DNA from 2 places in the Staphylococcus sp. TCBT05 genome. Region 2 is predicted to be linked to the other one. Evidence: predicted binding sites of a transcription regulator. Region 2 holds the regulator's gene; the other holds the start of a gene.
The links. The regulator LexA, encoded in region 2, represses DNA repair genes until DNA is damaged. The targets are predictions, from matches to a motif close to CGAACATATGTTCG.

Region 1 (17,160 bases), 530 kb from region 2:
CAGCAGTCATCGCTAAGATATCAGCAATATTTTTCCCTTTATAAGTTACTTCTAACGTTTCACGATTATATCTTGTACCACCACATACTTCACATGGAACATACACATCTGGCAAGAAATGCATTTCGATTTTGATAATTCCATCGCCTTTACAAGCTTCACAACGGCCACCTTTAACATTAAAGCTAAAGCGTCCTTTAGAATAGCCACGAACCTTGGCTTCATTTGTTTGTGCAAATATATCTCGAATATTGTCAAACACACCAGTATATGTTGCTGGATTTGATCTTGGCGTTCTACCAATTGGTGATTGATCAATATCAATAATTCGTTCTAGTTGATCAATACCTGTGACCTCATCACAATCACCAGGTTTAACTTTAGATTTATTAATTTCTTTTGCTAATGATTTATATAATACCTCATTAACTAGTGAACTTTTACCGGAACCGGATACACCAGTTACTACTGTCATTGTAGATAGTGGAAATGACACGTTTACACCCTTTAAGTTATTGCTACGTGCACCTTTAACTTCTATCTTTCTGTCAGTAACTTCACGACGTTGTTCTGGTACTTCAATACGTTTCTTACCACTTAAATACTGACCTGTTAGTGATTTTTTATTATTCATAACTTGCTTTGGTGTGCCACTTGCAACAATTTGACCACCATGTTCTCCGGCACCAGGTCCTACGTCCACTAGATAATCAGCAGCTCTCATCGTATCATCATCATGTTCAACAACGATTAATGTATTACCTAAATCTCTCATTTCTTTTAACGTGTTAATCAAGCGATCATTATCACGTTGATGTAATCCAATAGATGGTTCATCGAGTACATAGAGTACTCCAGATAATCTAGAACCAATCTGTGTGGCTAAACGAATTCGTTGCGCTTCTCCACCAGATAGTGAACCTGACGCTCGATTTAAAGTTAAATATTCTAACCCAACATTATATAAAAATTCTAATCGCGAAATAATTTCCTTTAGGATTTGATCGGCAATTTTTTGATCTTGCTCTGATAAATCGATATGTTGATATAAATGTAATGCGTTTTTAATAGAATTCTCTACTATTTCACCAATATTATGACCTGCTACATAAACTGATAGCGCTTCTCTACTCAATCGTTTACCATGACATGTTTCACATGGTAGCTCAGTCATATACTTACTCATCATTTCTCTCACTAGTTCTGATGGTGACTCATGATAGCGACGATTAATATTTGGAATTACACCCTCAAACTCCATTGTACGTTTACGTGTTTGACCATTACGTTGTTTAAAGGTAAATTCGATTTCCTTACCTTTAGAACCATATAAGATGATGGCCTTTTGTCTATCTGTTAATTTTTTATAAGGTTTATCCATATTTATTTTAAAGACTTCGCAAACACGTTTTAACAATGTTGGATAATATTCCGAACTTGTTGGTTCCCAAGGGATGATTGCACCTTCATTCAGTGTTTTGTTTGGATCAGGAACAACTAAGTCTAAGTCTACTTTTAACTTTTGACCTAAACCATCACAAGTTGGACACGCTCCAAAGGGACTGTTAAAACTAAACATACGTGGCTCTAGTTCTCCAATAGAAAACCCACAAATTGGACAGGCGTGATTTTCAGAGAACTTTAACTCCTCACCATCGATAATATCTACGACGAGGTTGCCATCTGCAAGTTGTAATCCTGTCTCAATTGAGTCTGCTAGACGTGTTTCGATACCATCTTTCACAACTAATCTGTCGACTACGACTTCGATAGTATGATTTTTATTCTTATCTAATTCTGGCACTTCATTAATATCAGTAATTTCACCATCTACTCGTACACGAACATAACCTTTCTTACCAATATCATCAATCAACTTCTCATGAGATCCCTTTCTATGAGAAACGACGGGTGCTAACAATTGAATTTTAGTACGGTCTTCCAACTCCATAACACGATCGACCATCTGTTGCACTGTTTGTGATTCAATTTCAATGCCATGATTTGGGCATATTGGTTTCCCTACACGTGCATATAATAAACGGATGTAATCATAAATCTCTGTAACTGTTGCTACCGTCGAACGTGGGTTCTTACTTGTTGTCTTCTGATCAATAGATATTGCAGGTGATAAACCTTCAATTGTATCAACATCGGGTTTATCCATTTGACCTAAAAATTGTCTTGCATATGCACTTAATGACTCTACATAGCGACGTTGTCCTTCGGCATATATAGTATCAAACGCTAGTGACGATTTACCGGACCCTGAAAGTCCTGTCATCACAATCAACTTATCTTTAGGTATTTCGATATCTACATCTTTTAAATTATGGGCACGAGCGCCTTTAACTACAATAGATGGTTGTTTCATATACTTCACCCTTCTGCTTTTAATTCAAATAACATATCTCTCAATTCTGTCGCCTTCTCGAAATCTAAATCTTTGGCGGCTTGTTTCATTTCCTTTTCTATATTGGCAATTGTTTTTTCGCGTTCTTTCTTCGTTAATTTCTTAGGTACTTCTGTTTGTTGTTTTTCATTTGTGTCATCATTTTCTACTGTCGCGCTAATAACGTCATGGATTTGTTTATTAATGGTCGTTGGTGTAATACCATGTTTTTCATTGTATGCCATTTGAATATTACGACGACGTTCTGTCTCATCAATCGCATATCTCATAGAATCCGTAATTTTATCTCCATACATGATTACTTCACCTTTACTATTACGCGCAGCACGTCCAATTGTTTGAACTAATGAACGCTCTGATCTTAAGAAACCTTCTTTATCAGCATCTAAAATTACAACAAGTGATACTTCTGGTATATCTATACCTTCTCTAAGCAAATTAATCCCGACGATTACATCATAGGTACCCATTCGTAAATCTCTAATAATTTCAATTCGTTCTAATGTCTTTATTTCCGAATGTAAGTAGTTAACCTTAATTCCTGCTTCTTTCATATATGTCGTTAAGTCTTCACTCATTTTCTTCGTCAATGTCGTAACTAGTACACGTTCATTTCGGTCTATTCGTTCTTGAATTTCGCCAAGTAAATCATCAATTTGATTTTCCGTAGGTCGGACCTCAATCTTAGGATCAAGCAAGCCAGTTGGTCGAATAATTTGTTGTACCATTTCGTCTGTGTGCTCTAGTTCATAAGGTCCTGGTGTTGCAGAAACGTAGACCAGCTGATTTGTTTTTTCTTCAAATTCTTCAAACTTAAGCGGTCTGTTATCCAGAGCACTTGGCAAACGGAATCCGTGATCAACTAAGACTTGCTTTCGTGCACGGTCACCATTGTACATACCACGAATTTGTGGCAATGTCACATGAGATTCATCAATCATAACCAGCCAATCGTCACCAAAATAATCAAGTAAGGTATATGGTGTCGAACCCATTGGTCTCAATGTTAAATGAACGGAATAGTTTTCTATACCAGAACAAAATCCCATTTCTCGCATCATTTCTAAATCATAATTCGTACGTTGCTCTAACCGCTGCGCTTCTAGTAGTTTATTTTCCGCTCTCAATTCTTCCAAACGTTCTGCTAATTCATTTTCAATTCTTTGTATTGCAGATTTCATCTTTTCCTCACGTGTTACGAAGTGGGATGCCGGGAAAATTGCAAAATGTTCGCGCTCTCTCAATACTTCTCCAGTTAAATAATTGACTTCGCGTATACGATCAATCTCATCACCGAAAAATTCAACTCGAATACACATTTCCTCACGAGAAGCAGGAAAAATTTCAACAACATCACCGCGTACTCTAAAGGTACCTCTTCGGAAATCAATGTCGTTTCTAGTATATTGGACGTCAACTAACTTTCTCAGTAACTCACTTCTATCCATTTCCATACCTACACGTACACTTACAACTAAATCTCTATATTCTTCCGGATTACCTAAACCATAAATACAGCTCACACTGGCAATTATGATGACATCATCTCGTTCAAACAAAGCACTTGTAGCAGAATGTCGTAGTTGATCAATTTCATCATTGATTGATGCATCCTTTTCAATGAAAGTATCTGTAGATGGTACATATGCTTCCGGCTGATAATAGTCATAGTAACTTACGAAATACTCTACTCTATTTTCAGGGAAAAATGTCTTAAACTCACTATATAATTGACCTGCTAATGTCTTATTGTGTGCTATGATTAACGTCGGTTTGCCGACTTCTTTGATAACATTACTCATCGTAAATGTCTTACCAGTTCCCGTCGCACCAAGTAATGTTTGATGACGTTTCCCTTCATTTACACCTTTGACAATTTCTTTAATCGCTTCTGGTTGATCACCTTGTGGCTCGAAATTGGATTGTAGTTTAAATGGATAGTGTTCCATGTTGACACACGCCTCCTATATATTTTCTTATGTGACAAATGTAACGCAAAGTTCTATGCTTTAATATTGATTTGTCTACTAAATTGTAAATTATTGTGTATAGTGTATAACCTTATTCTATATTTTAACAGATTTATGCGCAAAAAGACAAACGTTTGTTCGTTATTTTAACATGTGTAAACAACAAAAAACAAACATAGTATCTTACCATGTTTGCCTTAATTTATTGCTTTATTTATTTTAAGAAGGTAATTATTTTATAGTTTACAAGTCATTTTTACAACTAGATTGCTTGTAACTTATCATTAATCACCATCATGCTTATGAAATTCGAGTTGATCGATAATTATATATCCCGCTAATAATGACACGACATCAATAAATATGATCCATTCATTATGAAAAAAGCCTTTGGCAACAGATGCCCCAATTAAGATGAGTGTCAAAATAGTGCCGACCCATTTATTTCTCGTCAGCACACTAAATAGTACGACTAATATGCATGGAAAAAATGCCGCAAGCATATACCAAATCATCTATGTCACCCATTTCTATTATTTAGGATTGTCATCGTTGTTTCTCTCAGTTCGGCACGTGGAATAAAGTTCTCAGTTAACATCTCTGGAATAATATTATCTATAAAATCTTGCACGGAACTTAAATGATCAAATTGCATAATTGTTTCTAAAGACATCTCATAAATTTCAAAAAACAATGGTTCCGGGTTACGTTTTTGTATTTCTCCAAATGTTTCATATAATAAATCAATTTTATCTGCTACCGATAAGATTTGACCCTCTAAGGAATCATCCTTACCTTCTTGTAACCTTTCACGATAGATATCTTGGTATGCTTCAGGAATTTCTTCGTTAATAAAATGATCTACCATTTCTTCTTCAACCTGTGAGAATAGTTTTTTTAATTCTCCACTCGCATATTTAACTGGTGTCTTAATATCACCTGTAAACACTTCAGCAAAGTCATGGTTTAGTGCTTTCTCATATAAACTTTTCCAATTCACTTCATTGCCATGATATTCTTCGACAGTTCCAAGATATTGAGCAATTTTAGTTACTTTAAATGAATGTGCAGCAACATTATGTTCAAAGTATTTGAATTGGCCTGGTAATCGAATTAATTTTTCTAAATCAGATAAACGTTTAAAGTATTGATGTACGCCCATGATATCGCCTCCTAAGTTTATTTAATGAATGATTATACTTGCTTTTATAATATCATTCAACAATCAAAATGTCTTATCAAATAGCTGTTAAACAAATAATTAGCAATTTAGAATTTCTATCTTTTCAGTTTATTAAGATTTCATATAAATTTTTATCGTTAAAATAAAGCCACACCGTAATATAACAGTATGGCTTTATCTCATATTAGATATTATTTTTAAATTGTTACTAGTGAATATAGTTATACGCACTAGGTTGTTGTATCGTACGATATGATTTCTGTCCGACGCCTTGCCAATTCATTTCAGAAACAACAATGGATCCATCGGTATTTTTATGTTCTACCACACCAACATGTCCATTTGGACCAGATGTACTTTGCATAATTGCCCCTACTTCTGGCGTATGATTAACTTCATAACCACTTTGTCTAGCTGCATTTGCCCATTGATTGGCATTACCCCATAAATTGCTTACAGGCTTACCTAATTGACTACGTCTATCAAATGCGTAACTTGTACACTGACCATTATCATAGTAATTAGTGCCACCACTACGGCCAATACTTTGTTGTCCACTGTAATAATGATTGGCGTCATATTGATAAGCATTGGAATAATTACTATTTACATCATTATTCCACGATTGATAGTTAGAAAATTGAGTTGGTTGAGCCACATCATTCTGAGGATAATTCGGTGTCAATATTTGCGAATCACTTTCATCTGTTGGTTGTTGTAATGTATCTGGTGTCCCCCAGCTTGCTTTATCATCATTATATAAATGCTTTGAACCTGCTTCCGATATAGCAATAAGTTGCCCCGGATGAATCGTTTCTGTAATCTGTGGATTCAATTTAAATAAGTCATCTAATGATATCTCATGCTTATTGGCGATATTTGTAAGTGTGTCGCCACTTAATACTTCTACGATATCACGATCAGGCACGACCACTTTTGTTCCAGTCGCAATAGAAGTCACACTATCATCCAAATTGTTTAGCGCCTTAATTTCATCGATATTGGTAGCAAATCTTTCAGCAATTTGCGTAAGTTCCATCTCCGAAGATGTTGTATGTATTTGTTCCGCTGACGCTATATGATTCACACCTAAAAACAGTGCCGTCGTCGATGCAGTAACTATTAAACCTTTCTTCATTGTTATGTTCATTCCTTTGCTGTCTTATTATTATACAAATTTAATATAGCACAAAACCTTATGCCATATTGAACTGTTAACAGACTGTAATACAATGGTTATTTAGTCCTATATGCAGTAAAATAAAATCTCTTAAGAAAGCTATGGTATAACTAGCTTTACTAGCTTAATATTACTAAAATTGCACCCTTCATATATAAGCTCATGTAATATAACTAGATGATAGAAGCATATAATTAGAACATCATATCAATTTCTGCATAAATTATTGTACTATTGCTGACAACAATGCCACCTCTATATAATAAAAATGCCTTATAAGACAGTTGCAAGATGCACAACTGTATATAAGGCATAAAATGATTTATTAAACTATTGTATTATGAATGATCCATTTGACTACGTAAGTATGCTTCAATAAATGGCCCAATTTCACCATCCATGACTGCATCAGTCTTACCGGTTTCTTCATTCGTTCTATGATCTTTGACCATTGCATATGGATGGAACACATAAGATCTAATCTGGCTACCCCAGCCAATTTCTTTTTGTTCACCACGTATTTCTGCCATTTCTTGTTCTTGCTCTTCTAATTTTAATTGATATAGTTTAGATTTCAATGTCTTCATGGCAGCTTCTCTGTTCTTAATTTGTGAGCGTTCATTTTGGTTGTTAACAACAATTCCAGACGGATGATGGGTAATTCTAATTGCAGATTCTGTTTTGTTAATATGTTGACCACCAGCACCTGATGCTCTAAATGTATCTACTGTGATATCGTCTGGATTTATATCGATTTTAATATCCGCATTGTTAAATTCAGGAATAACATCACAAGATGCAAAGGACGTATGCCTTCTTCCAGATGAGTCAAATGGCGAAATACGAACTAATCTGTGTACACCCTTTTCAGCCTTTAAATACCCATATGCATTGTGACCTTTCACAGCAAATGTCACACTTTTAACTCCAGCTTCATCACCTGGTAAATAATCCATAATCTCTACTTTAAAGCCTTGTTGTTCACAATAACGTTGGTACATACGTAATAACATGTTTGTCCAATCTTGTGATTCTGTTCCACCAGCACCTGGATGTAACTCGACGATGGCATTGTTTGCATCATATGGTCCATCTAATAAGAGCTGTAATTCAAATTGGTCCAAATTATCTTTGAATTGTTGGACTGACGTTTCTAAATCAGCTTTCATCGTTGCATCCTCTTCTTCGAGTAATAATTCTCTTGTCGTTTCCATATCTTCAATTTGTGCTTCTAGATCACGATATGCATTAACAATACTTTTCAAAGCGTTATTTTTATCAATTATTTCTTGTGCTTTATCTTGATTGTCCCAAAATGTTGGATCAGCCATCATTTCTTCATATTCTTGAATATTCGTCTCTTTTTCTTCTAAGTCAAAGAGACCCCCTAAGTTGCTCTAATTTTTCATTATAACTCTCTATATTTCTTTTTATTTCCGATAATTCCATCTAAACATCGCTCCTATTATAATTGAAAATTTACTTACTATTACATAACAATTGATTGAAGAAAAGCTAACTAAAGCTACATAAATGGTTCACTCCGTTTCAATAGTATACGAGCATCATGGTTATTATATGTTAAACTCACACTCATTTTCAAAATAAAACCGGAAGTTGATAATCACAAATCAATGCTTCCGGTTTCATACTGTCACGCTTAAATCACCTAAGCGCCATGACAGTTTTTATATTTTTTACCGCTGCCACAAGGACAAGGATCATTTCTACCAATATGCTCATCTTTAACGTAAGGTTGAGCCTTTACCTTTTCTTTACCATCTTCAGCATTTGCTGATACGTGTTCAGCTTTACCGAAATCAGTCGTTTTGTCACGTTCAATATCATCTTCAACAGTAATGACAGATTTCAAGATATATTTACTTACATCTTCTTCTATTGTTTCCATCATTGTATCAAATAATTGGTGACCTTCATTTTGATAATCACGTAATGGATTTTGTTGTGCATAAGAACGTAAATGAATACCTTGTCTCAACTGATCCATAGTATCGATATGGTCTGTCCAATGATCATCTATAGATCTTAATAGAATCATGCGCTCAAATTCTGCGAATTGACTGCCTATTTTTTCCTTTTGATCTTTAAATGCAACTTCGACTTTTGCCCATACAATTTCAAAGATATCATCATTATCTTTACCTTTTATTTCTGATTCTTTCAAAGCACCTTCGCTTAAGAATACATCATCCACATAGTTGATAAATGGTTCGTAATCTGGTTCGTCCTCTTCGTCATTTACATAGTAACGTACACTGCGTTCTAAAGTAGCACGCATCATTGCTTCGACTAATTCACCACTAGAATCACTATCAATAATACTATTACGCTCTGTATAGATAATTTCACGTTGTTTACGTAATACATCATCATATTCAAGTACACGTTTACGTGCATCAAAGTTGTTACCTTCAACACGTTTTTGGGCAGATTCTACAGCACGTGACACCATTTTTGATTCTATTGGTGTTGAATCATCCATGCCTAAACGGTTCATCATATTTTGTAAACGTTCAGAACCGAAACGCACCATTAATTCATCTTGTAGTGATAAGTAGAAACGACTATCACCTTTGTCACCTTGTCGACCAGAACGTCCACGTAATTGATCATCAATTCTTCGTGACTCATGACGTTCGGTACCAATAACAGCAAGACCACCAAGTTCTTCAACGCCATCGCCTAGTTTAATATCCGTACCACGACCAGCCATGTTTGTAGCGATTGTTACAGCACCCTTTTGACCTGCGCCTGCTACAATTTCTGCTTCTCGTTCATGGTTTTTAGCGTTTAATACATCGTGTCGAATACCTTTTTTCTTTAATAAGTCTGAAATATATTCGCTCGTTTCAACTGCTACTGTACCTAATAGTACCGGTTGACCCTGTTTGTGCTTTTCAATGACATCTTCAACGACTGCATCGAATTTACCTTTTTGACTAATATAAATTAAATCCGGTTTATCTTGACGTTGTACAGGTTTATTGGTAGGAATTTGTGTTACCGTCATATTATAAATATTGCGGAACTCTTCTTCTTCCGTCTTAGCCGTACCTGTCATACCAGATAGTTTATTGTACATTCTGAAGTAGTTTTGGAATGTAATTGAGGCCATGGTTTTGGATTCGTTTTGAATCGTCACACCTTCTTTAGCTTCAATGGCTTGGTGCAGACCTTCTGAGAAACGTCGACCAGGCATTGTACGTCCAGTAAATTGATCGACGATTAATACTTCGCCGTTATTTACCATGTAATCTACGTCTTTTTGCAGTGTCACATGTGCGCGCAATGCTGTATTGATATGACTAATGATTTCTACGTTTTTAACATCATAGAGGTTATCGATTTTGAACATACGCTCTGCTTTATCGATACCTTGTTCTGTTAATTGAACTGCCTTTGTTTTTTCGTCATAATTATAATCATCTTCATTTTTTAACATCTTAGCGAAAACGTTAGCTTGTGTATATAATGAAGTAGATTTTTCCGCTTCACCAGAAATAATCAATGGCGTACGTGCTTCATCGATTAAGATTGAGTCTACCTCATCAATGATGGCATAGTTTAAAGGTTTCATTACACGCTCTTCAGCATAATTCACCATGTTATCACGTAAATAATCGAAACCAAGTTCATTGTTGGTACTATAAGTGATATCACTTGCATAAGCGTCACGTTTTTCTTCGGTAGACTTACTATTTAAGTTCAAACCAACCGTCAAACCAAGGAACTCATACAATTCCGCCATTTCTTGACTTTGACTACTTGCTAAATATTCATTGACAGTAATAACGTGTACCCCACGACCTGTTAACGCATTGAGGTAGGTTGGCATCGTTGCTGTTAAAGTTTTACCTTCACCGGTTCTCATTTCAGAGATATCACCATTATGAATCGCGATACCACCCATAACTTGAACTTTATATGGACTCATATTAAAGACACGCTTTGCACCTTCTCTTACTAATGCAAATGCTTCCGGTAGAATTTCGTCTAATATTTTATTTTGTTTCTTAATGTCCTCTTCATCACGCAATCTTTCTTGATATGATTGCGTTTTTTGTTTAATTTCATCGTCTGTTAATATCGATATATCCTCTTCTAATGCAAGGACTTTATCGGCTAATTTGCCAAGGCGTTTTATTTCTTTTTTATTGCCATCTGCAATTTTTGATAAAAAACCCATTTTGTTCGCTCCTTTAGCTTAATAACTCTTAGCTTACAACAATTTATGATATCATTTATAAGCCTAAATTTACACTTATAGACCTCTCTATTTCCTACTTTATTAACATATATGTGTCAATTCATTAATATCATTGTATTGCCTTAATTAAATACTACCCATTGATATAACTTTGCATGTACTATTATATTTCACTTTCAAATTATTTCATAGTAACATAACAAAAATTGGACGTCCACGATTTAACATAATCATGAACGCCCTGCGTACAAATCATTTATAGAAAGTACAAAGATTAATCAGTAGTTTCAATCAATCCATATTTCCCATCTTTTCGTTTGTATACGATGCTAGTTCCATCAGTTTCACGATCTGTGAAAATAAAGAAATCATGCCCTAAAAGATCCATTTGTAATACTGCCTCTTCTGAATCCATAGGTTTCAAACTGAAGTTCTTTGCACGGATAATTTCGATATCACCGTCACCATCATTTTCAATTGGCTCGGCTTCTAATTGTTCAGCTTCATTTTCTTCTGGCAGTGAAGCGAACACTTCTTGTTCACCGCGATTACGCTTTTTGCGGTTAACACGTGTTTTATATTTTCTTACTTGTCTTTCAAGTTTATTATTGATTAAATCAATGCCAGCGTATAAATCATCGTGGCGTTCTTCAGCTCTCAAAGTAACATTTTTCAATGGAATAGTTACTTCAATCTTAGTAGCTGAATTTTGATATGTTTTTACTTTAACGTGTGCAGTTGCGTTTGGCACATCGTTAAAATAGCGTTCTAATTTACCAATTTTCTCCTCAATATAGTTGCGAATCGCATCAGTAATAGTGAGGTTCTCTCCGTGAATTTCAAATCTAATCATAGTAATCGACTCCTTTAAAACCTCTATATTGGTAATATTGCTTACTCATATAATACCACGTTTATGCTACCGTGCAAACGTAAACACATCGAATTTTCTGATTTTTCTAATAAAAAGTTTTTCCGCAGCTTGATGCACCGTTAATCCAGTCGTATAAATATCATCTACCAACAATACTTGTGCATGAGTTAAATCAATATCGTCTATGACATGGAATGGATTACGCGCATTAATTCGATTACTTTTTGGCAAATTCGCCTGTTTCTCTCTATAATCCATCGTAAGCACTGCTTTATATTGTATACGCATTTGTGACAGTACCATCCTAATAGGATTAAAGGTTCTTTGATAATCGCGTTCCTTGGGTGATGGTATCGGTATAATTAAATCATAGTGTTGCTTTGGTAAGTTCATCATTGATGCGAATTGTTCACACAAGGCAACATCTTTATCAAATTTATATCGCTTTATCAAATCCTTCATTACGCCATCATATTGAAATTGACAATATAATTGATCCATTAACGTATAATTGCTTTCTAAGTATTTACAGTCTAAACATGTCTGTTCTTCTGTACTTAAATACTTTAAACATCTCGAACAACGCTTTATATTATCTTTTATTTTCACTTTAACCCAAAGTTTTGTGCATTGTTTACAAAATAGTGTAGCTGGTTTGAACAATGTAACTGCATTTAATGGTTCGGTAAAGTAACCTCTACAATGGAGGCATTTAATCATGAATCCACCCCTTTTTACGTGCGAGTTTATTCATCTGCACAATTGTGCTTCGTGCTTTAATCATCTTAAATGTAATACCTTGATGACAGAACATGACTAAACCAGTTGGTGATGCCATTTTTCTACCAACCCGCCCAGCTATTTGTATTAATGCACTACTTGAAAATTTATGACTGTCTACAACAATTACATCTAAGTTAGCCATCGTGAATCCACGCTCTAAAATTGTCGTTGTAAATACAACACGATATTGTCCGCTTCTTAATGCCTCAACTTTATCCAACCGATATGGATCTTGACTATGTACAGTCGTAAGCGTTTCAATATCTTTGTGATAAATTTGATACATATATTCCATTATTTCAATATTATGAAAGAATACAAGTGTATACCGTTTAGCTTGTATTTGTTGGGTTAATAAACTTAAAAACTTAAATTGCTTTTTATGAGGGATAATTCGAAAGTATTTAAAAATAGGTACTGGCAAGGGGGATTGGTGAAATCTCGCTGGCAATCTAATGATGTGTGATTTATCAAATTGTTTGATTAACCATGGTGTTGGTGTAGCAGTCATATAAACTGCACTACCATCTTCATTTTGAGCAGCAGTAATGACTGACATCAGTGTAGGGTCCATTGATAATGGAAATGCATCAACCTCATCCACAACAATAAAGTCGAAATGACCTTTAAAGCGCATTAATTGATGCACAGTAGCAATAACAAAATGTCCATCGTATTTTTGCCTTTGTCCTTGATACAACACATCGATTTGTTCATCGTGAAAGGCCTCTCGTATTCTGATTTGCAGTTCAATTATCACATCGACACGTGGAGATACGATAGCTACATTTAAACCTTGTTTTCTTGCTTGATGAATCGCCTCAAATATCATTTCAGTTTTACCAGCACCTGTGACAGCATATAGTAATAGCGCTTGACGTTTCATTAATGCCGTCACAATTGCAGCAGAGGCATAATGTTGTTGGGGAGATAACTTGAAAGGTAAATCATAAGCTGCTTCACTCTTTTTATGCCCTGTTACAGTGATATAAACTTGATGATGACTATCCATTTTTCCAAGAGAAATACAGTTTCGACAATAAACAATTGCTTTATTTAGACAATCCGACCGATACGTATAAAAGTGTTGCTGAACTGTTGTTTCACATTGTTTACAATGCCACTGACCTCCAATGTCACATACACCTGTAGTTACTTCATGAATCGTTTCTGTCGTTAATAACTTGCGATCTGTTACTAACCTTCCATAATAATGTATATTAAATCTACCTCCTTTAATTAAAAAAAGACATCACATTACCGAAGCATGTCATGTCTTTATCTCTATATGTTCTTAATCTAAGCGAATATTTCTACCAACGTACCCTACTGCTATGCCACCAGAACCTAAATGTGCAGCGACAACAGGTCCAAAATATGATTTGTGAATTTTATGTTGTGGGAATGTCTTTTGCACTTCATTGTACAACCACTCACCATCTTCTTCGATGTCACCCACGACAACATGTAAGGTCACTTCATCAAAGCCTTGAATATGTTCATTTACTTTTTCAATAATTTTTTTCAATGCACGCTTTTTAGTTCTTACCTTTTCATCTGGAACAATTAAACCGTCATCGAATTTTAGAACAGGCTTCATTTTTAACATTGTACCAATCCATGCTTGCGCACCTGTAATTCGTCCACTCTTTTGTAAATTTTTCAGATCATCTACCATCAGAATGGCACCCGTAACATCAATCATGCGATTTAATTCTTCGAGAATCTGATCAGGTTGATTTCCCTGTTCAACCATTTCGATAGCACGCAAGACGTAACTGCCTTCAATCATAGCTGCTAACTTCGAATCAAAGGTATGTACGTTGATGCCTTCAATCATTTCACCAGCTTGTGTAGCAGTTTGATAACAACCACTAATACCAGATGATAAGAAGATACAGATGACGTCGGTATACCCTTCTCCACGTAATGCTTCAAAATGCTCTATAAAAGTACCAATAGCAGGTTGACTTGTTGTTGGTATAGTTTTAGATGTCTTCATCTTGTCATAAAATTCTAATCTAGAAATAGATTCATTTTCAACGAAATTTTCCCCAGTATCAAACGTAACACTTAAAGGGGCAACTCTTATATTATATTTATCAATTAATGTTTGTGATAGATAGCTTGTAGAATCTGTCAAAACAGCAATCTTCATCATAATCCTCCTTCATTATACTCACAACAATAATACATTATTTTTAGTTAAAAGAAAATTTATTTTTAAACATTTAATACAGGCTTCATTTCAGTGTATACTATATATAAATTGACTAACACGTATAATAAATAACATATATAATTTACGTCGTTTTTATTGGAGGGCAAAATATTGGGAGAATCAATTATTACAATTAAACGTGCACATACAATAGAGAATGTAATTAACAAATCACGTTTTATTGCACATATTCAACCTGTTGCTTCCGAACAAGAAGCAAAGGACTTTATTGAACATATCAAGAAAGAACATAAAGAAGCGACACACAACTGTTCAGCTTATACCGTTGGTGATCAGATGAATATACAAAAGGCCAACGATGACGGTGAACCAAGTGGTACAGCAGGTGTACCAATGTTAGAAATCTTAAAAAAATTAGACATACACAATGCCTGTGTTGTGGTTACACGCTATTTTGGTGGTATAAAACTCGGTGGTGGCGGTTTAATCCGCGCATATAGTGGTGCCGTTAGAGATGTGATTTATGATGTAGGACGTGTACAATTAAGGCCAGCCATCCCAACTACGGTCAGTATTGGTTACGATTTAACTGGTAAATTTGAGTATGAACTTGAAACGACTCCCTTCTTCTTGAGAGATACTGTCTATACAGACAAGGTGAGTTATCAAATCGATGTAGTAGCTACCGATTATGATGACTTTATCGCCTTTTTAAACCGCAATACATCTGGTAATTATGATTTAACACAGGATGATATCGTACTTTTACCATTTGATATCGAAACTGCGTAGCCTCAATACTTTACTAGACATACAATCAACATCAGCAAATTCGTCTATTTGTATACAAATAGACGAATTTTAATATTTATATTGTCCTTCGTCATGTAGTCTATTAAAGAGAAAACATTTCAAAGAGTAGCGTCATATGGCATTGCTCGTTTTCAACCAGTCTTATAGTTATATTAGCTCGATTACAAACACTTAATAATTTATTTCTTATTAAATACTCAAAGATATTCATTCTATTTTAACTTACTACAATGCTAAAAATAAGACCTATTCGACTTAGCCGAATAGGTCTTATTTGATCAGCAATTAATCATGCTTTTCCTTATTTTCTATTAATTTCAATAATGGTCTATAATCATCGTCTATCAATCCCGTAAACTCTACAATTAATTCTATTGTTATCAGTATCAAGATTAACATCATCAAGACACCCCATGGTTGAGATAGATACAAGATGATACTCGACAAACTGAACAATAATGCTATCGAATAAATTAACATGACAGTTTGTCGATGCGTGTATCCTAAATTCAATAATTTGTGATGTAAGTGCGATTTATCAGCTTGCATAATATGTTGACCCTTTTTCACACGTCTAATCATCGCAAATAATGTATCGATAAATGGTACTGCTAATATAACAATTGGGAAGAATAGCGATACAAATGTAATATTTTTAAAACCAAGTAGTGACAAGAACCCAACTATAAATCCAATTAACAAGGCACCACTATCTCCTAAGAATATTTTTGCAGGATGGAAATTAAAACATAAAAATCCGAGCAGTGAACCAATTAAGACACTACAAATCATAATAATAAAAACATTTGCCTGCAAAATTGCTATAAAACCTATTGTAATTAATGCAATCATCGAAACACCTGATGCCAAACCATCAAGACCATCAATTAAATTAATCGCATTTGTAATTGCGACTATCCAAATCACCGTAATTGGAATAGCTAAGATTCCGAAATGAATGGTCGGACCAATTGGCAATGAAATAAAATCAATTGTCACACCATAATATACTACTACTAATGCTGCAATAATTTGACCTAACAATTTCAATACCGGCTTCAAATCGTAGATGTCGTCTATCAATCCTACTAAATACATTAACACTGCACCAATAACCAAAGGTTTAACTTCCGTTTCAATTGGGTGCCCTAACCATATTCCTAATAAAAAAGATAACAAGATTGTAGTTCCGCCAAGAACAGAAACAGGTTTTGTATGAATCTTTCTGAAATTAGGTTTATCTACAATACCTAATTTATGGGACACCTTTATGATAATTGGTGTGAGTATTAAACTGACAATCATTGAAAAAATGATTAATAATAACGTATACATCAGTTCACCTTCAATAAAATAATTCAAAATTATTTAGATTTAAATTTTAGTAAATGAGTTATTCTTTATAATAATAAATTCACTAGTTCATTATGTATTCAACGTATAATATATTTATAACAGCATAATGTATTGAGCAAATTATATTCTCTATAAATCACTTAACTCTATCATACATGATTCGCTTTTACATATACAA
Region 2 (17,160 bases):
AGCTTATGAATATAATTATCGCGAAGATGATGATAATTACTTCGAACAACCAGGTAGATTGTTTAGATTACAATCAAAAGAGCAACAACAACGCATTTTTGAAAATACTGCCAATGAGATGCAGGGTACAACATTAGAAGTTCAACACCGTCACATCCGTCATTGCTACAAAGCTGATACAGAGTATGGTAAAGGTGTAGCGAATGCGTTAGGTATTGATATTAATGATGTTGATTTAGAAGTGGCAGACTAGTTTGCTACTATATAAACTAAAAAGAAGTCACGCATGTTTAACATGTGTGACTTCTTTTTTAATTTGTCGTATTTAAAAAAGTAATTTTAACAACAGAATGTTATTTAGTTTCGCGGTGTACAGTATATTTATTTAATCTTGGGCTGTACTTTTTAAGTTCAATACGCTCTGGATTCGTACGTTTGTTTTTAGTGGTGATATAGTTACGATCTCCACATTCTGTACAAGCTAAAGTAATATTTACGCGCAAAATAAACACCTCTTTCTTAATAGGAATTGTTACGTTTTAAAATTCTAGCATACATTTATGACGATTTCAAATTTAATGTTGTTATAAAGGACTACATTAATTATAGAAGATATACGATATGATGTCATATCTCTAACTTTAAAGATAATTTTTTTCAACAAAAATAAAATAAATGATTTGCGTAAATAAAAGAATATGTTACGATATAAAACGTAATGATTACGATTTGAAGAGAAAGGTAGAGATAAAATGGCAAAAAAATCTAAAATAGTAAAAGAGCAAAAGCGAGAAGAACTTGTAAATAAATATTTTGAGTTAAGAAAAGAGTTGAAAGCGAAAGGTGACTATGAAGCATTGCGTAAATTACCCAGAGATAGTTCACCGACGCGTTTAACAAGACGTTGTAAAGTGACAGGTCGACCAAGAGGCGTTTATAGAAAATTTGAGATGTCTCGTATTGCATTTAGAGAGCATGCATATAAAGGTCAAATACCTGGTGTGAAGAAATCAAGTTGGTAATTTTCAAACTCCGACTATAGTCCATTTACATTTAGTATAAAACATTGTATATTATCTAATGGTAAAGATGAATAAATAGTTATTGTTCGGGAATTAAGTAAAATGTAATAGATTTTACGTTGTAATAGAATGGAATAGTTATAAAAATCTTACCAATGTACAAGTGTTATATAAAAAATGTTAGGGGTTTGTTTTATTATGAAAATATTCGATTATGAAGATATCCAACTTATACCAAATAAATGTATTGTAGAAAGTCGTTCAGAATGTGACACAACGATTGAATTTGGTCCAAGAAGTTTTAAATTACCTGTTGTACCTGCAAATATGCAAACAGTCATGAATGAATCATTAGCAGAATGGTTTGCTAAAAATGATTATTTCTATATTATGCATCGTTTTGATGAAGCTGCACGTATTCCATTTATTAAAAGAATGCATGAACAGCAACTATTTGCATCAATTTCTGTTGGTGTAAAAGCCGGCGAATTTGATTTTGTAAAGCAATTAGCTAGCGAAGAAATTATTCCTGAATATATTACAATCGATATTGCACACGGTCACTCAGAATCAGTGATTAAAATGATAAAACATATTAAAGCACATATTCCTCAGTCATTTGTAATTGCTGGTAACGTTGGTACGCCAGAAGGTGTTCGTGAATTAGAGAATGCAGGAGCAGATGCTACTAAAGTTGGTATTGGTCCAGGTAGAGTATGTATAACTAAAATCAAAACTGGATTTGGTACTGGCGGATGGCAACTTGCAGCTTTAAATCAATGCAGTAAAGCAGCTAGAAAACCAATCATAGCAGATGGTGGTATTAGAACTCATGGAGATATTGCAAAATCAATGAGATTTGGTGCTTCAATGGTAATGATAGGTTCATTATTTGCTGCACATGAAGAATCACCAGGTGAAACGGTTGAGTTAGATGGCAAGTTGTATAAAGAATATTTTGGTAGTGCATCTGAATTCCAAAAAGGTGAACATAAAAACGTTGAAGGTAAGAAAATGTTTGTTGAACATAAAGGTGCATTACTCGATACACTTATAGAAATGCAACAAGACTTACAAAGTTCAATCTCTTATGCAGGTGGTAAAGATATTAATTCATTAAGAAAAGTAGATTATGTAATCGTACGTAATTCAATTTTCAATGGAGATCGCGACTAAACTATAGTAGGTGTAAAAAATTAGAAAATTAATAGGATATATCGTTGTTATATTATTAATTGTATTAGTGATACCTGTTAAAGAATTTAAGCCGGTCGTTGGATTTGAACAACAATTTAAGTCTAAAGTAGCCAGTTGGACTTCAGGAACAACGACATCAAATAAGCCATTAAAAGCACCTAGCAAACAAGCTTTTGCAGTAAATAATATTCAAATGAATATGGATAAGTCTACTGTTACTGAAAAGTTAGGGAAACCCAAACGTATAACCACTAATGAATATGGTACAAAATGGTACACTTACTATTCTGATGACTATAGATCGTTTGTAATGGTAAGTTATATTGATAATAAAGTAAACGGGCTGTATAGCAATCAAAACGTAATCTCATCAAAAAGCAAAATAAAATATGGAACACCAAAATCTACTGTTCGTGATAGATTAGGAACGCCGATAACTGAAATTAGAAAAGGTCATACAAATTATGAAATTAAAGATGACGAGTATGATACTTTCCATGATGATCAAATATATACAACAGCTTTTTATGATAAACATAGTGATAATAATTTAACTGCCATATTACAAGTGAGTGAGAGAATGGAATCACGATTGCAGCAACAATATGGAGCGCCGTCAGATGAATTAGCACACAGCTTTGAACTACAAAATTTTGATTTGGTTAATGCTGAAAGAGTACAACATGAACTGCCGACACTAAAATATTCTGAAAGCATTTCTGATACAGCGAGAAAGCATAGTGAAGATATGGCTAATAAGAATTATTTTGATCATACTGACTTGGAAGGTAATTCACCATTTGATCGATTAGAAGCATATGGACATGATTTTAGTGCAGCAGGAGAAAACTTAGCATATGGTCAAACGAGCAGTATATATGCGCATCAAGGACTAATGAATTCACTCGGTCATCGGAAAAATATTCTGAAACGAGACTTCAATACACTTGGCGTAGGTGTTGAATTTAATAATAATAGACAACCATATTGGACAGAAAATTATACAGGATAATGTTTGATTTTCTTGTTTAAAGGGTATCCTTTAACTTGTAGAGGATGAGTTAGTTATGACAACAAAAAAAACAGATAAAACAGATGATATACTAGAAAAAATTAAAGAAGTCTTAGAGAAAAAAGACGAGAAATAAGAGGTTAAGCATTATGCTTAACCTCTTATTTTTATTGATATATAACTGTAACCAATAAAAGTTATATCTATCTACATTTCACGGAAAAGACCGACCACTTTACCTAACACAGAAACTTGTTCTAAATATATTGGATCCATAGAACTGTTCTCAGGTTGTAAACGATAACGCGCTTTTTCTTTATAGAAACGTTTGACAGTTGCTTCATTTTCTTCGGTCATAGCAACGATAATATCACCGTTTTCTGCAATAGTTTGGCTACGAACAATTACTTTGTCTCCATCTAATATACCTGCTTCAATCATACTATCTCCAACGACATTTAAAATGAAGATATCACTATTATGAGTAGAAGTAAAATGCTCTGGAAGTGGAAAATATTCTTCGACATTTTCTACAGCAGTTATTGGAATACCTGCTGTAACTTTACCTATAACGGGAACATGAATTGTTTCTTCCATGTTCACAGGTTCGCCAATAGATTCACTTACTATTTCAATTGCTCTTGGCTTCGTTGGGTCTCGTTTAATATAGCCCTTTTCTTCAAGTCGTGATAGGTGTCCATGCACTGTAGAACTAGAAGCAAGGCCTACAGCTTCACCAATCTCTCTAACACTTGGAGGATAGCCTTTTGATTGAACAGTTTGCTTGATATATTCAAAAATTTCATTTTGTCGTTTCGTTAATTCTCTCATAATTTAGGCACTCCCTAGCTTTAATTTAGTTACATTATAGCATGGGCTAACAATTTTTACAAACGTTTGTTCGTTTTGCTATTGACTAAGAACAGATGTTCTGATAAATTGTTAATACAAACAAATGTTCTAGGAGTGGAAATTATGATTAAATTATATAAATCGCAAGTTAAGACGTATCTAATGGTATTAGTTGCTACAATGTTATTATGTACTATATTTATATTAACGGCACATCATAGTGATGGGACAGAACAAACGTACGAAATGACTGATCATAATGTTACTGAAAATATTAATCAAGATAAAGAAAAAGCACAAAGTGATCATCAAGACAGCGAACAAAGCGAACATCAAGTTACACCACTTATAGCTGCCGTAAACTAATCAATTTATTTGGGATGAACAAGTTAATAGAATAAATGGGATAAAATAAGCGAAACTATTTAGTTTCGCTTATTTTTTTGTTATATTCTTTTATATTAATGATAACGGAGGTTTATTATGGGAAACATTGATGGCGTAGACTTGGATAGAATTAATGAGCTCGCAAAGAAGAAAAAGACAGAAGGCTTAACTCAAGCCGAAGCTAAAGAACAATCCAAGCTAAGAAAAGCATACTTAGACTCATTTAGAGAGAAATTTAAACAACAATTAGAAAGCACACGAGTAATTGACCCTGAAGGTAATGACGTTACTCCAGAAAAAGTAAAAAATATTTTAGATTCAAAAAATAATCAAGGCAAATAGCAATTCAATTTTTTGTTAATTTTCTGTTAAATCATGTATAATAAGAATTAAACTAGCTAGAAGAAAGGAAGTCATTTTAAGATGAATAATCAAAAAGATCAATTAGCGATAGATACAATTAGAGCTTTGAGTATCGACGCAGTTGAACAAGCAAACTCAGGTCACCCAGGTTTACCAATGGGCGCAGCACCAATGGCATATACGCTTTGGACTCGTCATTTAAACTTTAATCCCCAATCAAAAGATTTCTTTGACAGAGATCGATTTGTATTATCAGCCGGTCATGGCTCAGCTTTACTTTATAGTTTATTACATGTTTCTGGTAGTTTAGAATTGGAAGAATTAAAACAATTTAGACAATGGGGTTCAAAAACACCAGGTCATCCAGAATATAGACATACTGATGGTGTAGAAGTAACAACTGGCCCACTTGGACAAGGGTTTGCAATGTCAGTAGGTTTTGCAATGGCTGAGAAACATCTAGCAGGTAAGTTTAATAAAGAAGATGCTAAAGTTGTTGATCATTATACTTATGTACTTGCTTCAGATGGAGATTTAATGGAAGGTATTTCACATGAAGCTGCTTCATTAGCAGGTCACAATCAATTAGATAAATTAATAGTATTATATGATTCAAATGATATCTCATTAGATGGAGATTTAAACAAGGCTTTCTCTGAAGATGTTAAAGGTAGATTTGAAGCATATGGTTGGAAACATATCTTAGTTAAAGAAGGCAATGACATCGATGCAATTGATAAAGCTATCGAAGAAGCTAAAGCACAAGATGTTCCTACTATTATTGAAATAAAAACAATTATTGGTTATGGTTCACCTAATAAACAAGCAACACATGGTGTGCACGGTGCACCTTTAGGTGAAGATGAAAGAAAATTAACTTTCGAACAATATGGCTTAGACCCAGACCAACGTTTCAACGTACCTCAAGAAGTTTATGAAATATTCCAACAAAGTATGTTAAAACGTGCAAACGAAAAAGAAGAAGCTTGGGAAAAACTAGTTGAAGACTATACTTCTAAATATCCAGAATTAGCTGAAGAATTCAAATTAGCTATTAGTGGTAAGTTACCAGTGGACTACAAAGAAGCGTTACCTGAATTTGAAGCTGGACACAGTGGTGCGTCACGTGCTGATTCTGGTGAAGTTATTCAAGCAATTAGTAAATCAGTACCTTCATTCTTTGGTGGTTCAGCCGATTTAGCTGGTTCAAACAAATCTAATGTTAAAGATGCAAGTGACTTTAACAAAGAAACACCAGAAGGTAAAAATATTTGGTTCGGTGTACGTGAATTTGCAATGGGTGCTGCAGTTAATGGTATGGCAGCGCATGGTGGATTACATCCATACGGTGCAACGTTCTTCGTATTTAGTGACTACTTGAAACCAGCATTAAGATTATCATCAATCATGGGCTTAAATTCAACATTCATCTTTACACATGATTCAATTGCTGTAGGTGAAGATGGTCCAACACATGAACCAATTGAACAATTAGCAGGTTTACGTGCGATTCCTAACATGAACGTGATTCGTCCAGCTGATGGTAATGAAACACGTGTTGCTTGGGAAGTAGCATTAGAATCAGAAGGCACACCAACTTCATTAGTATTGACTCGTCAAAACCTTACTGCTATGGACCTTCCTAAAGAAACAGTTGAAGAAGGTGTACGTAAAGGTGGTTATGTAGTATTTGAGTCTGACAAAGACGCAGAATATTTATTATTAGCAACTGGTTCAGAAGTAAACTTAGCTATCGAAGCTGCTAATGATTTAGAAGCACAAGGTAAAGGTGTACGTGTTGTTTCTATGCCGAACTGGAATGCATTTGATCAACAATCAGCTGAATATAAAGAGTCAGTATTACCAGCAGCAATCACTAAACGTGTTGCAATTGAAATGGGCTCTTCTCTTGGTTGGCATAAATATGTAGGTACTGAAGGTAAAGTCATTGGTATTGATGGCTTTGGTGCAAGTGCCCCTGGAGATTTAGTAGTTGAAAAATATGGCTTCACTAAAGAAAATGTTCTTAACCAAGTTCAATCACTTTAATAATTACTAAATTTGACAGTTAACACTAAGTGGTATGGGAGCTATTGTCCCATACCACTTTTTAGTTATTAGAGATGCTTATCCCATGTTTACAAATTGATTCTGTAATTGATATAATACTTTAGGTTAGGGCAATTATAAAATTCAGGTTCTCTTGAAATAGAGTACTAATTTTAGTAAAATGCATTAGGATAGGAAAGTGGGTGAAACAATGGTAACTTGGTTAGCAATTTTATTAATCGTGTTAGCACTTATACTTGGTTTAGTGGGTGGATTTTTCCTTGCAAGAAAATATATGATGGATTATCTTAAAAAGAACCCACCAATTAATGAAGAAATGCTACGTATGATGATGATGCAAATGGGTCAAAAACCATCTCAAAAGAAAATAAATCAAATGATGACAATGATGAATAAAAATCAAGAAGACGCTATGAAGAAAAAGAAATAGCGCGTCATTAAAGGGCTGAAGGTTACTTGTAAAAAAGTAACTTTTGGCTCTTTTTTTGTTCGTGGTACCATAGTGGTACCAAAAAATTTTTTCAACGCGTATATTTCTTTAAGTTTTATCTAAAATTTCTGTTACTTCACTTTCAATGTTCGAGTATAAATGTCCGTAGATGTTCGCTGTTGTCAGTATATCTTCATGTCCTAAATGTATAGATAGGTTGTACATAGTTCACATTTATCATTAATTGACTTATGAATGAATACTTAATAAAAGCTATATATTATGTACTTATGACAGAAAGTATAAATGTAACAACAATAAGCACAATCATTTTAATATGTTATAAACAAATTGTTTTATGGAAAATCTGAAATGTTATCACGTTTATCATTTGAAACGTTTTTAATGAATTTATCATCTTCAAACAATAATATATAGGAATAGTTTGGAATTATTGTATGCCAATTTGGAAATGTTTTTTAAATATTCAGAAAATATTTTGATTCAGAAAATCTTTTTGCTATAATGTTTAAACATAAGGGAGGTAGTAATAAGTGAAAGATGCCTATGAAATGGAAGATAAGGAAGTATTAGACCGTCTTGCCAATGTGCACATTAACTTTCCTGATGAGCAAGCATTTAAGAAATACCACAATGCTATGCAAATTCATGATATGAATTATTTAAGATTTACATTGAATAACGCATACTCTGCTTGTGACAATAAACAAGCATTGTAGATAAAAGCGATTTAAGTCTGAATGAACTTACACTTATTGCAAACCAAGTGCTTATAATGCATTTGGTTTGTTTTTTTCGTGCTGAAAATGAGTCTTAAGTTATTTATATAGAAAATTAATGGGTATTTTAAACTATTTGGAATATGACAGAATTTTGAATTGAGATAAAACAACTGATAAAATCAAAATTTAATGATATACTGACCAAGTAATAAATCATCTTGTATAAACTTAAAGAAGGTGTCAACGTGTTATATTTAATCTTTTCTATTTTATTTGCATTTTTGATGGGAATTGCTGTCATTATAATCAGAATGAAAGCTCAACAATTTCCAGTAAATGAAAAGAAAATTATATTACCGCCATTTTTTATGGCTACAGGAGCATTAATGTATGTAGTGCCCTATTTTAGACTGACAGGATTAGAAATTATTGAATGTATTGTGTTGGGCGTATTATTTTCTACGATATTGATGTGGACTTCTAGATTTGAAACACATGGTAGTGAAATATATATGAAACGTTCTAAGGCTTTCCCAATTATACTTATATCATTGTTATTGGTTCGTACATTAATTAAGATATTTATTAGTAATAAGATTGATCCAGGTGAAATTGCAGGTATGTTTTTCTTATTAGCTTTTTGTATGATAGTTCCATGGCGCTTAGCGATGTTATATAAATATAGGAAAGTTAAACAAACACTAATTCAATAGTTCGTATGCCGTTTATCTCGTGGATAAACGGTTTTTTTATAGACTTGCGATAGCTTTCAAAATATATTATGATATATACGAACAAACGTTCTTATAAGGGGTGTAAATATGAAGATTATACATACTGCTGACTGGCATCTTGGCAGAATAATCAATGGCAAATCATTATTAGAGGATCAAGCATATATATTAGAGCAATTTATCGATGAAATGGAGCAGCAGCAGCCTGATGTCATCGTTATAGCGGGCGATTTATATGATACAAGCTATCCGAATAAAGAAGCGATATTGCTATTGGAACATACGATTAGACGACTTAATTTGGATATGGGGATCGCAGTTATTATGATAAGTGGTAATCATGATAGTAAAGAACGTTTGCATTATGGGTCAACTTGGTTTGAAAAATCAAATTTATTTATACGAACAAGTTTAGATGATATCAATAAACCAATTACTATAGCTAATGTTGATTTTTATACTTTGCCATTTGCAACAGTTAACGAAGTGCAGCAATTCTTTGATGACGATAGTCTGGAAACTCATCAACAATGCTTAGCAAAATCATTATCCTACATAAATCAATCACTAAATAAAGAGAAACTAAATATTTTAATTGGTCATTTAACAGTTCAAGGTGGTTTACGTTCTGAGTCAGAGCGTCCTTTAACTATTGGAACGGTTGAATCTGTTGAGGCTGATAGCTTTAAGCAATTTGATAGAGTGTTGTTAGGACATTTACATCATCCTTTTAGTATTGAATCGGATTACATAAGTTATAGCGGTTCATTATTACAATATTCATTTTCAGAGGTGAATCAACCTAAAGGTTATAAGTGTCTTGAAATTATTGACGGTGCAATTGTAAAGGAACAATTTATAAAAATGCAGCCATTAAGAAAGTTAGAAGTAGTAAGTGGTGATTATGAAGATGCTATACAAGAAAGGTTAAATGTTAATAATAAAGATAATTATTTACATTTTAAATTAAAGCACATGTCTCATGTAAATGATCCGATGATGCATTTAAAACAGGTTTACCCTAACACTTTAGCATTAACGAATGAAACGTTTGACTTCAATACGCCGCTTTATGAAAGAAATGAAGAGATACAAAAGTTAAATGATGAGGAAATCATCTCTCGATTTTATGAATATATAACTGATGAAGGATTAACTGAAACACAAAATACTAAACTTGAAGCAGTATTAAATGACATGCTTGAAGGGGGTTCGACAAAATGAGACCATTGACATTAAAATTAAATAATTTCGGTCCTTTTTTGCAAGAAACCATTGATTTTGATAATGTTCGTAACAATCAATTGTTTTTAATTAGTGGAAAGACGGGTTCCGGTAAGACAATGATCTTTGATGCTATGGTATATGCTTTATTTGGTGAGGCATCAACAAATGATAGACAAGAAGGCGATTTAAGAAGTCACTTTGCAGATGGTAAGTCACCCATGTCTGTAGAATTTGAATTTAAATTGAAGGAAGCAAAGTTTAAAATAGTGAGACAAGGCGCATTTGTCAAAGAAGGTAATAAAAATAAAACCCTTGGTCAATTAGCTGTCTATCAGTTAGAAGATGATGTATATTCATTGAGAGAAAGTAAAATTATCCAAGGGAATAATTTTATTAAAGAATTGTTAGGTGTGAATGCTGAACAGTTTAGACAGTTATTTATTTTACCTCAAGGTGAATTTAAGCGATTCTTACTTTCAAGAAGTAAAGAAAAGCAATCAATTTTAAGGACACTTTTTAACAGTGAACGCTTTGAACAAATTCAAAAAAGATTGATAGATGAGGTCTCAGAAGTTCGAACTTTAATTGAGAAACGATATAATAGTTTGGAAAATAATTGGCAAGATATTAATGCATTTGAAGACGATCTATTGAATCAATATAAATTAATTAGCTCAAGACAAACAAATAGAGTACTTGAAGCGCTTCCTGAATTTACTGATAAAGGCCAGTCAATACAACAAGGACTTATAGAGGATAAAGCTAAGCAGGAATCAGCAGTTCGAACAATTAAGGACAATTTAGAGTTAAATTTAAAATTAGAAAAAGATCTAGTTATGTTAGATCAAAAACAACAAGAATTAGAAAATCTTAAGCAGAGGCAACAAGATATTTCGGAAAAAACACAATTATTAAATGATTTAAATGAAGTAAAGCCACTAGTTAATTTAATTGAATCACAAGAAAAACAACATAGTAAAAAAGAACAATTATTTAAAAATATCGATGATAAATCAATGTTGATTGCTAAAATACAAGACCGTTTAGATAAACAAAAAGACGATTTATCTAATTGTAAGAAAGGTCAACCTGAAATAGATAGTAAAAGAAAATTTTTAGAAAAATGTAGTTTGTTTTATGAAAAGAAAGACAAATACCAACAAGCATATACTCAGTTAACGGAAACGACAGTAGCACTAGAACGCAAAATTGAACAACATCAACTTAAACAAGAAGAAGTTGCAACTTTAATTGAACAATTGAATCATCGTAAACCGAATTATGCAAAGGTAGATACTATATCTACATCAATATTTGAACTTAATATGAAAATAAAGGAATTAAAGAATAATGAAATACATAAATTAGAATACGATAGATTAGTTGCTAAAAAAGAAAGTTATGCGCAACAATTGATGGGAAAACAAAGTGAAATTAAAGAACTGGAACAAGCATTACAACAAATCGACAAAACGAATTTAGATTTAAATAATAAACAAGAGCTTATTGCGACTATTCAAGCTGCCGTTCAATCTGGTGATACGTGTCCGGTTTGTGGTAAAGAGGTAGACAGTCTAGAGCAACGTATTGATTTTGATGAATTAACAAACAGACATCAGAGGTTAGCTGATATTGAGCAAGAAAAATCACAACAAATTGAATTACGAATAAAGTTAGAAAGTGATTTAAATGCCATAGAGGAGCAATTGAGCAAATATGATAAAGCTGTATTAGAGGATACGGATTATAAATCTTTAGAGCAAGAATTGTTTGTAAAACAACAAGATAAAGTTGCATTAGTAGAAGAAAATAAACAAATTGAACAACTTCAAGAGCAACTATCAAAAGCACAAGAACGTTTGCATCATTTAGAATTAGAGCAAAAATCCATTAAACATCAAGTTGAAACACATGAAATTGCAATTAATGATTTCGAAGTAACGACACAATATAATAATGTGGAAGATTTTGTAACAATCTATAAAGAAAATTTAGATAGTGTAAATGCACATGATGTGCGTGTTAAAGATTTAGAATCAAGTATCCAACAAGACAAGACGAATTTAACATTAGAAACTAATAATAAATCCTACATGCAACAAAGTGTGAATGAATTAAATGATGAGATTAATACATTAGATAACAAAATCAATGAAGAAATGGCAAAGTTAGGTTTTTCAACGTTCAATGAAGTGCAAGAAAAGATATCCAAAATACCTGAAAAAGAACAATTAGAGGTTGAAATTGAACAATATAATAAAGCTAAACAAACTTTAGAATTAGCAATTGCAGAGTTTAGCTCTTTGACTCGTGATAAAGAATTGCAAGATATAGATCGTCTTCGTGAACAATATGAAAATGAGCAGCAAAAGTTTGATTTGGTTGCAAGTGAATTGAGTAAACATGAATATAAAATGGAATTTAATGCACAGAAAATCAATGAAATTGAAAAGATTATAAACCAATTAGAAGAAGAATTAAAAGAGCAACAAGAAATATTCCAACTATCTGAAATATTATCTGGGCAAAATAATTTGAAATTAACTTTAGAGAATTATGTGCTCATTCATTATTTGGAAAGAATTTTAGCGCAAGCAAATCAGCGTTTATCACTAATGACAGGCCAACGTTATCGACTATCCAGAAGGCAACAAGTATCGAAAGGTTATAGTGGTTTAGAAATTGAAGTGTTTGATACGTATTCAAATCAAACTAGACATATAACTTCATTATCTGGTGGAGAAACATTCCAGGCATCCCTAGCACTAGCGCTTGGATTAAGTGAAGTTGTTCAAGAAGAATCCGGTGGTATTACGTTAGAATCAATGTTTGTAGATGAAGGTTTTGGTACTTTGGATCAAGAAACATTAGAAACAGCACTTGATACTTTAATGAGTTTAAAATCAACGGGACGTATGGTTGGAATTATTTCGCATGTTAGTGAATTGAAGCAACGTATTCCACTCATATTAGAAGTGCAATCAGACAATTATCAAAGTATTACAAAATTTAAACAACAATAATAATTATCATAAAATTAAATTAATATTGAAACGTGGCGAACCTTTTGTAATGCTCACCAATGGTTTGCTTATTTCATAAATAAAAAACCCCAGTAAATGCGCTTTAGCATTTACTGGGGTGTTTGCTAGAAACATTGCTCTAGACTTGTACATAAGCTTCACATTTATGAGAAATTTATGTAGTAGCAAAATATAAATTAATTTTGTTCACGTAATAAATCACGGATTTCAGTAAGCAATACTGTGTTTTCTTCGATTTCTTCCTCTTCTTCTTTTCTCATCAATGTGTTTGCAATTTTCACGAAAATGAATAAAGCAAAAGCAATAATAATGAAGTCGATGATAGATTGAACGAACATACCGTATTTAATACCCATGAATGACCAACTTTTAGCAAAATCAACTGTACCAAAGATCAAACCAATTAATGGCATAATAATGTATGTAACTAAAGCGGTAACGATTTTGTTGAATGCTGCCCCCATAACTACGGCAACTGCTAAATCTAGTACATTTCCTTTTAAAGCAAACTCTTTAAATTCTTTTAACATTTTATTAACCTCACTTATTTTTTAAAACATAAAAATTATTATACAAGATAAATTTAAAATAGAACATACTTTTTTTAGTTGAATTTGATAATAATACATGTGTTTGTTATTCTAATAAATGATGAAACTAATGTAGATTTATTATGTTGTTTAAAATTCTACATTAGTTTTTGCAATTAAATATGACTAGAAAGGGAGTAATTATTTATGAATTCTTCTGAAAAACATGCAAATGGTAGGAAGATTTCTCCGGTTTTTATCTATAGTGCTATAATTGTCGCAATTGTTGTACTTATTGGTGCGATTTTACCAGAACAGTTTGATACAATTACGAACAATATTAAACTATGGATAACTGAAAAACTTGGTTGGTACTACTTAATTCTTACAACGTTTATCGTCTTCTTTTGTATCTTCTTAATTTTCAGCCCAATCGGGAAATTGAAATTAGGAAAGCCAAATGATAAACCAGAATTCAACACTGTATCATGGTTTGCGATGTTATTCAGTGCTGGGATGGGAATTGGTCTTGTATTCTATGGTGCTGCTGAACCTATGGCAGACTTTGCATCACCACCAAATGCAGATCCAAAAACAACAGCAGCTTACACTGAAGCATTGCGTTCTACATTCTTCCACTGGGGATTCCATGCATGGGCTATTTATGGTGTAGTTGCCTTAGCCTTAGCATATGCTCAGTTTAGAAAAGGTGAGGCAGGACTAATTTCAAGAACATTGCGTCCTTTATTAGGGAACAAAGTAGAAGGTCCAATTGGGACAATCATTGATGTATTAGCCGTATTTGCAACGGTTGTCGGTGTTGCCGTATCTTTAGGAATGGGTGCACTTCAAATCAATGGTGGACTTAACTACTTATTTGGAATTCCAAATAATGTTTGGGTTCAAGCGATTATTATTGTTGTTGTAACAATTTTATTTATAATGAGTGCTTGGTCAGGACTAAGTAAAGGTATTCAATATTTAAGTAATTTAAATATTTCGTTAGGTGCAATCTTAATGATTGCTGTATTAATTATAGGACCAACTGTACTTATTTTGAATATGATGACAAGTTCAACAGGTAGCTTATTGAATTCATTCTTATTAAATACATTTGATACAGCTGCACAAAATCCACAAAAACGTGAATGGATGTCTAGCTGGACACTTTACTATTGGGGTTGGTGGTTAAGCTGGAGCCCATTCGTAGGTATATTCATAGCACGTGTATCAAAAGGACGTTCAATAAGAGAATTTATTGCTGGTGTATTATTAGTGCCAGCATTAGTAAGTTTTGTTTGGTTCAGTGTGTTTGGGGTATTAGGTATTGAAACTGGTAAGAAACACCCTGAATTATTCAAGATGACTGCTGAAACACAATTGTTTGGTGTGTTTAATCATATTCCATTGGGAATGGTATTATCTATTATTGCATTAGTATTAATAGCATCATTCTTTATCACATCAGCCGATTCAGCAACATTTGTACTAGGTATGCAAACAACTTATGGTTCATTAGAGCCTTCTAATGTTGTAAAAGTGACTTGGGGAATTGCACAATCACTTATTGCATTTGTACTACTATTCGCTGGTGGTGGCGACGGTGCTAAAGCATTAAACGCAATTCAAAGTGCTGCTATTATAAGTGCCTTGCCATTCTCCTTTGTAGTAATTATGATGATGATTTCATTCTATAAGGATGCAAATAAAGAACGTAAATTCTTAGGATTGACGTTGACACCTAATAAACACCGTCTTCAAGAATATGTTCAACATCAACAAGATGATTTTGAAGACGATATTATACATCGTCGTAGCTCTATTAGAGAACAAGAAAAATCTGAACAATAATTTATATTAATTTAATTTTCCCTCATTTTAAATTGTTATAAATAGCGGGCATTAATTGTTACGCATTTATAACCTTTTAAATGGGGGATTTTAATTTTTAATATACATACTAATAAAATTAAACAAGGACAAAGCTTCTGAAGAAAAGTGATAATGATTCTCAATTGATAAAAATAACTTATTACACCAACGTTTCAACATAAGCATAACTTATACATGCTGATTGAAAATTCAAAACTAAATTATGAGGTTTTCTAACTTTATCCAGTTGTTTTAAATTACATATAATTATACAATTTAAGTAACGGCATATATTAATAAAAACTTTCAGGGGGGATTTATATGGCTTCAAATATTAAGCAACAAGCTAAAAAGACGTTTGACCTTAATGGTAAAACGTACACGTATTATGATTTGAACACTTTAGAAGAACAAGGTTTTACTAAAGTATCGAAATTGCCATATTCAATTAGAGTATTATTAGAATCAGTATTGAGACAAGAAGACGGATTTGTTATTACAGATGAACACATTAAAGCATTATCTGAATTTACAGAAGGTGCTGATGGTGAAGTTCCATTTAAGCCATCTCGTGTTATCTTACAAGACTTCACAGGTGTTCCTGCTGTTGTTGACTTGGCTTCATTACGTAAAGCGATGAATGACGTAGGTGGAGATTTAAACAAAATTAATCCAGAAGTACCAGTTGATTTAGTTATCGACCACTCAGTACAAGTAGATAGTTATGCCAACCCAGATGCATTAGAACGAAATATGAAATTAGAATTTGAACGTAACTATGAACGTTACCAATTCTTAAATTGGGCTACGAAAGCGTTTAATAACTATAGCGCCGTACCACCAGCAACAGGTATCGTACACCAAGTTAACTTAGAGTACTTGGCAAATGTTGTACATGCTCGTGAAGTTGATGGCGAAACAGTTACATTCCCAGACACATTAGTGGGTACTGACTCACATACGACAATGATTAACGGTCTAGGCGTATTAGGATGGGGTGTAGGTGGTATTGAAGCCGAAGCAGGTATGCTTGGTCAACCATCATATTTCCCAATTCCAGAAGTAGTTGGGGTTAGACTTTCAAATGCATTACCACAAGGTTCAACTGCAACTGACTTAGCATTACGTGTTACTCAAGAATTACGTAAAAAAGGTGTAGTTGGTAAATTTGTTGAATTCTTCGGACCAGGGGTACAACATTTACCTTTAGCTGACCGTGCAACAATTGCAAATATGGCACCTGAGTATGGTGCGACTTGTGGTTTCTTCCCAGTTGATGAAGAAGCATTAAAATATTTAAGACTAACAGGTCGTGCAGACGATCAAATCGATTTAGTTAAAAAATATTTAGAAGAAAATAGTATGTTCTTTACTGTAGATAAAGATGAACCTGAATATACAGATGTAGTTGAATTAGATTTATCAACTGTTGAAGCTTCATTATCAGGTCCTAAACGTCCACAAGATTTAATTTTCTTAAGCGACATGAAGAAAGAATTCGAAAAATCAGTTACTGCTCCAGCTGGTAACCAAGGTCATGGATTCGATGAAAGTGAATTTGATAAGAAAGCAACTATTAACTTTAAAGATGGTTCGACTTCAGAAATGAAAACAGGTGACATTGCGATTGCTGCAATCACATCATGTACGAATACATCAAACCCTTACGTTATGTTA

Region 1: uvrB (excinuclease ABC subunit UvrB) is a predicted target of LexA. The motif match lies at 4,511-4,524, and genes of this name have one in related genera.

What each region holds. Positions count from the first base shown of each region.
Region 1 covers NZ_JBUQDQ010000038.1:1,057,865-1,075,024, forward strand. Annotated here, with positions in the region: gene uvrA (excinuclease ABC subunit UvrA) at 1-2,374, opposite strand, end outside; gene uvrB (excinuclease ABC subunit UvrB) at 2,380-4,362, opposite strand; gene ACY191_RS12190 (CsbA family protein) at 4,668-4,898, opposite strand; gene ACY191_RS12195 (YfbR-like 5'-deoxynucleotidase) at 4,904-5,545, opposite strand; gene ACY191_RS12200 (COG3942 and LysM peptidoglycan-binding domain-containing protein) at 5,775-6,704, opposite strand; one part of gene prfB (peptide chain release factor 2) at 7,085-8,122, opposite strand; one part of gene prfB (peptide chain release factor 2) at 8,124-8,195, opposite strand; gene secA (preprotein translocase subunit SecA) at 8,416-10,953, opposite strand; gene hpf (ribosome hibernation-promoting factor, HPF/YfiA family) at 11,249-11,827, opposite strand; gene ACY191_RS12220 (ComF family protein) at 11,894-12,568, opposite strand; gene ACY191_RS12225 (DEAD/DEAH box helicase family protein) at 12,561-13,643, opposite strand; gene fakB1 (fatty acid kinase binding subunit FakB1) at 13,926-14,789, opposite strand; gene ACY191_RS12235 (YigZ family protein) at 14,964-15,605, shown strand; gene ACY191_RS12240 (glycosyltransferase family 4 protein) at 15,912-16,961, opposite strand.
Region 2 covers NZ_JBUQDQ010000038.1:527,954-545,113, reverse strand. Annotated here, with positions in the region: gene ACY191_RS09740 (catalase) at 1-253, shown strand, start outside; gene rpmG (50S ribosomal protein L33) at 354-503, opposite strand; gene rpsN (30S ribosomal protein S14) at 753-1,022, shown strand; gene guaC (GMP reductase) at 1,221-2,198, shown strand; gene ACY191_RS09720 (CAP domain-containing protein) at 2,266-3,231, shown strand; gene lexA (transcriptional repressor LexA) at 3,439-4,062, opposite strand; gene sosA (DNA damage-induced cell division inhibitor SosA) at 4,207-4,449, shown strand; gene ACY191_RS09705 (DUF896 domain-containing protein) at 4,567-4,812, shown strand; gene tkt (transketolase) at 4,894-6,882, shown strand; gene ACY191_RS09695 (YneF family protein) at 7,094-7,333, shown strand; gene ACY191_RS09690 (hypothetical protein) at 7,888-8,073, shown strand; gene ACY191_RS09685 (CcdC family protein) at 8,322-8,789, shown strand; gene sbcD (exonuclease subunit SbcD) at 8,898-10,034, shown strand; gene sbcC (exonuclease subunit SbcC) at 10,031-13,060, shown strand; gene mscL (large conductance mechanosensitive channel protein MscL) at 13,258-13,611, opposite strand; gene ACY191_RS09665 (glycine betaine uptake BCCT transporter) at 13,819-15,462, shown strand; gene acnA (aconitate hydratase AcnA) at 15,805-17,160, shown strand, end outside.